Linked DNA regions of Calidifontibacter indicus. The protein of the gene in region 1 interacts with the protein of each later gene in a pairwise test. Links are inferred from orthologs where the notes say so. Each region holds a gene or a part of one and is shown in the gene's direction. Other genes may lie near its edges.

Region 1 (3,307 bases):
CGAGTGTGAAGGCCAACTTCACCGCGGCCAACGTCGCCGCGGTGCGCGCCAAGATCACCGGTGCCCTGCAGAACGTGCGCACCGCGATGCGCAACGCCGGCTACGCCGACAACGGCTGGACGCTGGTGGTGCAGAACTACGCCTCGCCGATCCCGAGCAGCGCGGGCTTCCGGTACAGCCAGAGCGGCTACACCCGGCAGAGCACCGGCGGCTGTGGCTTCTGGAACGCGGACGCGGACTGGGCCAACAGCACCGCCCTCCCGACCATCAACTCGGCCGTGCAGGGCGCGGTCAGCGACTCCGGTATCGCCGGTGCGAAGGTGCTCAACCTGTCGGCTGCCTTCAACGGAAGGCGCCTGTGCGAGAAGGGAGTTGGCCTCTACGAGGAGGTCGGGCTCTCGTCGTGGCAGTCGGCCGGAGCGGTCGACAGGACGGAGTGGGTCAACCAGATCCGCACGGTGAGCACGGCCACGTCGAACTACTACATCTAGGAGAGTCTGCACCCGAACTACTGGGCGCAGCTGGCCACCCGCAACTGTGTGCGCCAGGTCTGGAACGGCGGCACCCCGCGCGGCGGCAGCTGCACGATCTCCGGCACCGGCCTTGTCGGCGGCGAGCCGCGAATGGTGCTGAACTGATCGCATGACGACGATGAGCGGTTCGGCCGCCGGTCTGCTGCTCGCGGCCGGCGCCGGACGCCGGATCGGCGGGCCGAAGGCGTTGCGACACGACGCCGACGGCACCTCCTGGTTGCTGCGTGCAGTGGGAGTGCTGCGCGACGGCGGGTGCGACCCGATCGTGGTCGTGCTCGGCGCCGCCGCCGACGAAGCGGCCGAACTGCTCACCGGCGACACCGTGCGGACGGTGGTCGCCGCCGACTGGGACGAGGGCATGGGCGCCTCGCTGCGCGCCGGGCTGCGCGCACTGGGTGAAACGGATTCCGCGGTCGCGGTCATCCACCTCGTCGATCTGCCCGACGTCGGCCCGGCCGTGCTGACGCGCCTTCGGGAAGGGGCGGGTGGCGACGAATCCGCACTGGTGCGAGCCGAATACGGTGGACGACCCGGTCACCCGGTGGTGATCGGCCGAGCCCACTGGGCCGACCTGGCCGCCGAACTCGAGGGCGACGAGGGCGCCCGGCGCTACCTGAAGAAGCACGGCGCGCAGGTCGTCGAATGCGGCGATCTCGCCACGGGAGAAGACGTCGACGAATTACCGGACAATACGTGATCCACGCCACATCACGACCTAGGGTGTGAGGGATGGATCTTCACGTCGAGTCGGCAGCTGAAGTCGCCGAACACCTCCGCGGCACCGGATACGTGTGCGACGACGCCCTCGCGACGGTCACCTTCCTGTCGCTGCGCCTACAGCGCCCGCTGCTGCTCGAGGGCGAACCCGGCACCGGCAAGACCGCACTGGCCGAGTCGCTCGCCGAAGCGTTCGACATCCCGCTCATCCGGCTGCAGTGTTACGAGGGCATCGACGCCTCCCAAGCGCTCTACGACTGGGATTTCCCGCGGCAGATTCTGCACCTGCGGGCGGTCGAAGCGGTCGCCGCCGACCGCGATGCGCAGCGGGCCGAGGAGGTCGAGGCGTCACTGTTCGACGAGCGCTACCTGCTGGCGCGACCGGTGCTGCGCGCACTGCGCGAGACCCCCGCGGTGCTGCTCATCGACGAGATCGACCGTGCTGACGACGAATTCGAGGCATTCCTGCTGGAGGTGCTGTCGAGTTGGCAGGTGACCATCCCCGAGGTCGGCACGATCAAGGCCGACCCGCCGCCGATCGTGGTGCTCACCTCCAACCGCACCCGCGAACTGCACGACGCGCTGAAGCGCCGTTGCCTCTACCACTGGATCGACCACCCGAGCATCGAGCGTGAACTCGAGATCGTGCGCAGCCGGGCACCGGAAGTGGGCGAGAAGCTGGCCGACCAGGTCGTGCGGGCCAGCCAGTCGCTGCGCGGGCGCGACGACCTGCGCAAGCCGCCCGGAGTGGCCGAGACGCTCGACTGGGTGCGCGCCCTCAACGAACTCGGCCGCTGCGACCTCGACCTCGAGACCGCGTCGGCGACCCTCGGTGTTGCGGTGAAGTACCGCGAAGACCTCGCCCGAGTGCGCGACAGCCTCGACCGGATCCTGGCCGGGCAATGACACAGGCAATGACACGCCCCGTCGCCGAGGGAACACCCCCGGACGCGATCCTGCTCGGCTTCGCGCGGGTGCTGCGCAAGGCCGGCGTGGCGGTCACCCCCGATCGCGAGGCGACCTACCTGCGTGCCGTCGCGACGCTCGACCTGGGTGATCGAGCAGCCACCTACTGGGCCGGCCGGGCCACGCTCTGCTCATCGCCCGACGACTTCTCGCGCTACGACCGGGCCTTCGAGGCGTGGTTCAAGCCACCGGAGGAGCAACGCCCCGGCGAGGTGGCGAACGTGCGCGCCGAACCGTCGCGCAACCTGCTCGGCACCGGTCAGGGTGCCCCCGACGAGACCGAGGAGGGCGAGGTGATCCGAGCCGGCGCGAGCGAGCAGGAGGTGCTGCGCCACCGCGACGTCGCAGAGCTCTCCCGCGCCGAAAAGAGTTTGCTCGCAACGATGTTCGGTTCGCTGCCGCGTCCTGAGCCGACGCGGCGCACCAACCGGACGGTGCCCGCGCGGCGGGGGAGTATCGACGCCCGCCGCACCATGCGCGCCCAACTCGCCCACCTCGGCGAACCTGTGGAGTTGCGTCGGCGCCACCGCACCGTGAAGCGGCGGCGCATCGTGGTGCTGATCGACGTCTCCGGGTCGATGCGTGACTACGCCGACGCGCTGCTGCGACTCGCGCACCACTGGGCCGGCAGCGGGCACCCCGTCGAGGTGTTCACCCTCGGCACGCGGCTCACCCGGGTGACGCGCGCCCTGCACCAGCGCGACGCCGAACTCGCTCTCGTCGACGCCGGCGACACCGTGCCCGACTGGTCGGGCGGCACCCGTCTGGGGGAGTCGCTCAAGGCGTTCCTCGACCGGTGGGGGCGGCGCGGAACGGCCCGCGGCGCCGTCGTGGTCGTGTGCAGTGACGGCTGGGAGCGGCACGACACGACGCTGCTCGCTGAACAGATGCAACAGCTCGCGGCCCTCGCGCACAAGGTCGTCTGGGTCAACCCGCACGCCGGCAAGGCCGGCTACCTACCGATCCAGGCCGGCATCGTCGCAGCCCTGCCGCATCTCGACGCGCTGGTCGCCGGGCACTCGCTGCACACCTTCGCAAAGGTGGCGGGGGTGGTCGATCTTGCGTGAGGTGTTGCCCGACCTGCTCGGCTG
Region 2 (3,181 bases), 580 kb from region 1 along the record:
CGCGCACATCGATCGGTTCGGCACCAAGCACACCGAGGTGATCGTCACCCAAGACCGCGCCGCCGCCCGCGAGTTCGTCGCCCGGGTCGACGCCGCCGTGGTGATGGTCAACGCGTCGTCGCGGTTCACCGACGGCGGCGAGTTCGGCTTCGGCGCCGAGATCGGCATCTCCACCCAGAAGTTGCACGCCCGCGGGCCGATGGCACTGCCCGAGCTCACCTCCACCAAGTGGGTCGTCGAGGGCGACGGTCAGATCCGCTGAGTGCCCGGCCGGCGAGATCGGCGGCTAGCGGCGAGGTCGCCCGGATCGCCGCCGAACCAGGCGGTAAGGTGGCCGCATGACGTCGCGTGTCCTGGCCCTTGTCTCCGAGGGCGATGTTCCGGAGCTGCACCACAACGAGCTGCCGATGAGCCACCTCATGTACGGCGTGATCGCGTTCATCGTCTTCATGGCGATGCTCGCTTTCCTGTGGTCGTTCCGCAACACCGCACCCAAGCTCAGCGAGCAGCACGGTGCCGAGCACGGCACCGCCCGCGGCACCGACGTCGAACGGTCGGGTCACTGACCATCCGTCTGGGGGTCATGGGTGGCACCTTCGACCCCATCCACCACGGCCACCTGGTGGCCGCGAGCGAGGTCCAGTCGTTGCTCGACCTCGACGAGGTGGTCTTCGTGCCGACCGGGCAGCCGTGGCAGAAGGAAGGCCGCGACGTCGCGCCGGCCGAGCACCGCTACCTCATGACGGTCATCGCCACCGCGTCCAACCCGCGGTTCACCGTGAGCCGGGTCGACATCGACCGTCCGGGGCCGACCTACACGCTCGACACCCTGCGCGACCTGAAGAAGCAGCGTCCCGACGCGGAGCTCTACTTCATCACCGGCGCCGATGCGCTCTCGCAGATCCTGTCGTGGAAGGGCGTCGACCAGCTGTGGGATCTCGCGCAGTTCGTCGGCGTGACCCGTCCGGGCCATGAACTGTCCGATAAGGGCCTGCCCAAGGACAAGGTCGTGCTCAAAGAGGTGCCGGCGATGTCGATCAGCTCGACCGACTGCCGCGACCGGGTGCGCGAAGAGGAACCCGTGTGGTACCTCGTGCCCGACGGCGTCGTCCAGTACATCAACAAATATCAGCTCTACCTGCCCGGCGGCGGGGAGCTGCAGGAGGACAAGTGACCGCCACCACCGAGTCGATCGAGCTCGCCAAGGCAGCAGCCCACGCGGCCGACGAACTCAAGGCCACGACCGTGATCGCGCTGGACGTGAGCGAGCACCTCGCCCTCACCGACATCTTCGTGATCGCGTCGGCCGACAACGAGCGGCAGGTCAATGCGATCGTCGACTCGGTCGAGGACGCCCTGCTCGAACGCGGCGTGAAGCCGAAGCGTCGTGAGGGACGCGGCGACGGCCGCTGGGTGCTCGTCGACTTCGGCGACATCGTCGTGCACGTGCAGCACGACGACGAGCGGGAGTTCTACCAGCTCGAGCGGCTCTGGCGCGACTGCCCGACGGTCGACCTGGAGTTGCCCGCCGGTGAATCCGACGATTCCGACGCCGAGTCGGACGACGAGTCCGGCAGGGAGTCCGACACGGAGTCCGGCACGGAGTCCGACACGGAATGAGCGGCGCGGTTCCCGGGCCGTCCGAGCGGTTGATGCTCGGTGCCGACCCGAAGCGCCTCATCGTGCTGCGGCACGGACAGACCGCCCACAATGTCGGCGGCATCTGGCAGGGACAGCTCGACACCGAACTGTCCGCAGTCGGACGTGACCAGGCGCGGGCCGCGGGCATCGCGATCGCCGAGTGTCGACCCGACCTGATCAGGGCCAGTGACCTGCAGCGTGCCTACGCGACGGCCGAGGCCATTGCGGCCGGCACGGGGCTGGCCATCCAGGCCGACGAGCGTCTGCGCGAGATCGATGTCGGTTCGTGGCAAGGCCGTTCGAGTGATCAGGTGCGTGAGACGCACGGTGACGACCTCGAGGCCATCGCCGCCGGCGAAGACCGCCGTCGCGGCGACACGGGTGAGACCGTCGCCGAGGTCGCCGAGCGAGCGCTCGCGGCGACCAAGGACGCCATCGCCGACCTCGCGCCCGGACAGCTGGGCGTGATCGTCACCCACGGTGTCGCCGGACGCGCCCTCGCGGCGGCCCTCGTCGGCATCGAGTTGCACGCCGCCTGGCTTGGCCTCGGTGGGCTGCACAACTGCCACTGGGTGGAGCTCACCGAGGGTGCCCATGGGTGGCGGATCGAGAAGTGGAACGCGCACGCATGAGCATGGCCCGGGACAATCAGCTGACCGCGAAGCATGATGCGAAGGTCGGGTCGCACAGTTCACGACACGGTGAGCGCCGCCGCCTCGCGCCGGGCACCTTCCAGAAAATCATGAACTTCTTCCCGCCGTTCCTCGGAATGGGGCTGCGGGTCAAGGAAGTCAGCGACGACTGGACGATGTGCCGGGTCGAACTCAAGCTCAACCGGTTGAACCGCAACCAGCAGGGCACCGCCTTCGGCGGGTCGATCGGCGCGATGACCGACGCGTTCTACGCGCTGCTGCTGATGCATCAGCTCGGACCGGACTACCACGTGTGGGACAAGGCCGCGCAGATCGAATACGTCAGCCCCGGCACGTCGACGGTATACGGCACCTTCGAGGTGCCGCTCGAACGCACCGACCAGATTCGCGCCGAGGCGCTGTCGGGACAGAAGGTGCTGCCGTGGTTCGAGACCGAGCTGACCCTGGCCGACGGAACCGTCGTGGCCCGCGTCCGCCGGCAGTTGTATGTGCGCAAGAAGCGCGAGGCCCGCGCCGACGTCCCGGACGGCCCGCAGCCCGACCCGGCCGACTGACCGGATCGGGCTGCAGCAGAACCTTTTCGGCTCAGTTCACCCGCGCGTCCTCGGCCTCGGTCGACTCGCGGCCGGCGCGACCGTGGCGACTCTGCACCACGAACCCGGCGGCCACGATCACTACCGCCAGGGCAAGTGACAGACCCAATTCCAGACGCTGTCCCGGCATGACGCCCATCAGCACGAGCACCACGACGATGAACGCGATGGTCGCGATGGTCAGGTAGGGGAAGGCCCACATCTTCACCGACGCGCCCCGCAGGGCGTCCGGTGAACCCATGCGAGTTCGCAACTGCGACAACGCGATGACGATGTAGACGAACAGTGCGATGG

Evidence for each region.
Region 2: the proteins of DFJ65_RS11525 (region 1) and rsfS interact in binary tests that used the Escherichia coli proteins (3 or more experiments, as listed by UniProt). The link is inferred for Calidifontibacter indicus from one-to-one orthologs.

What each region holds. Positions count from the first base shown.
Region 1 is NZ_QTUA01000001.1:2,422,641-2,425,947, reverse strand. Bases 219-3,209 are described here. They hold DFJ65_RS11525 (AAA family ATPase), read left to right. Parts: upstream 219-1,262; coding sequence 1,263-2,156; downstream 2,157-3,209. Other genes in these bases: DFJ65_RS11520 (vWA domain-containing protein), read left to right, coding at 2,165-3,209; DFJ65_RS11530 (nucleotidyltransferase family protein), read left to right, coding at 643-1,230; DFJ65_RS11535 (SGNH/GDSL hydrolase family protein), read left to right, coding at 219-491. Also shown: more of DFJ65_RS11535, read left to right, coding at 1-218; more of DFJ65_RS11520, read left to right, coding at 3,210-3,283; DFJ65_RS11515 (XdhC family protein), read left to right, coding at 3,276-3,307.
Region 2 is NZ_QTUA01000001.1:1,839,504-1,842,684, forward strand. The notes cover bases 31-2,895. They hold rsfS (ribosome silencing factor), read left to right. Parts: upstream 31-1,170; coding sequence 1,171-1,620; downstream 1,621-2,895. Other genes in these bases: DFJ65_RS08760 (glutamate-5-semialdehyde dehydrogenase), read left to right, coding at 31-262; DFJ65_RS08765 (hypothetical protein), read left to right, coding at 339-566; nadD (nicotinate-nucleotide adenylyltransferase), read left to right, coding at 569-1,174; DFJ65_RS08780 (histidine phosphatase family protein), read left to right, coding at 1,617-2,273; DFJ65_RS08785 (DUF4442 domain-containing protein), read left to right, coding at 2,270-2,848. In the rest of the region: more of DFJ65_RS08760, read left to right, coding at 1-30. UniProt on the Escherichia coli protein: Functions as a ribosomal silencing factor. Interacts with ribosomal protein uL14 (rplN), blocking formation of intersubunit bridge B8.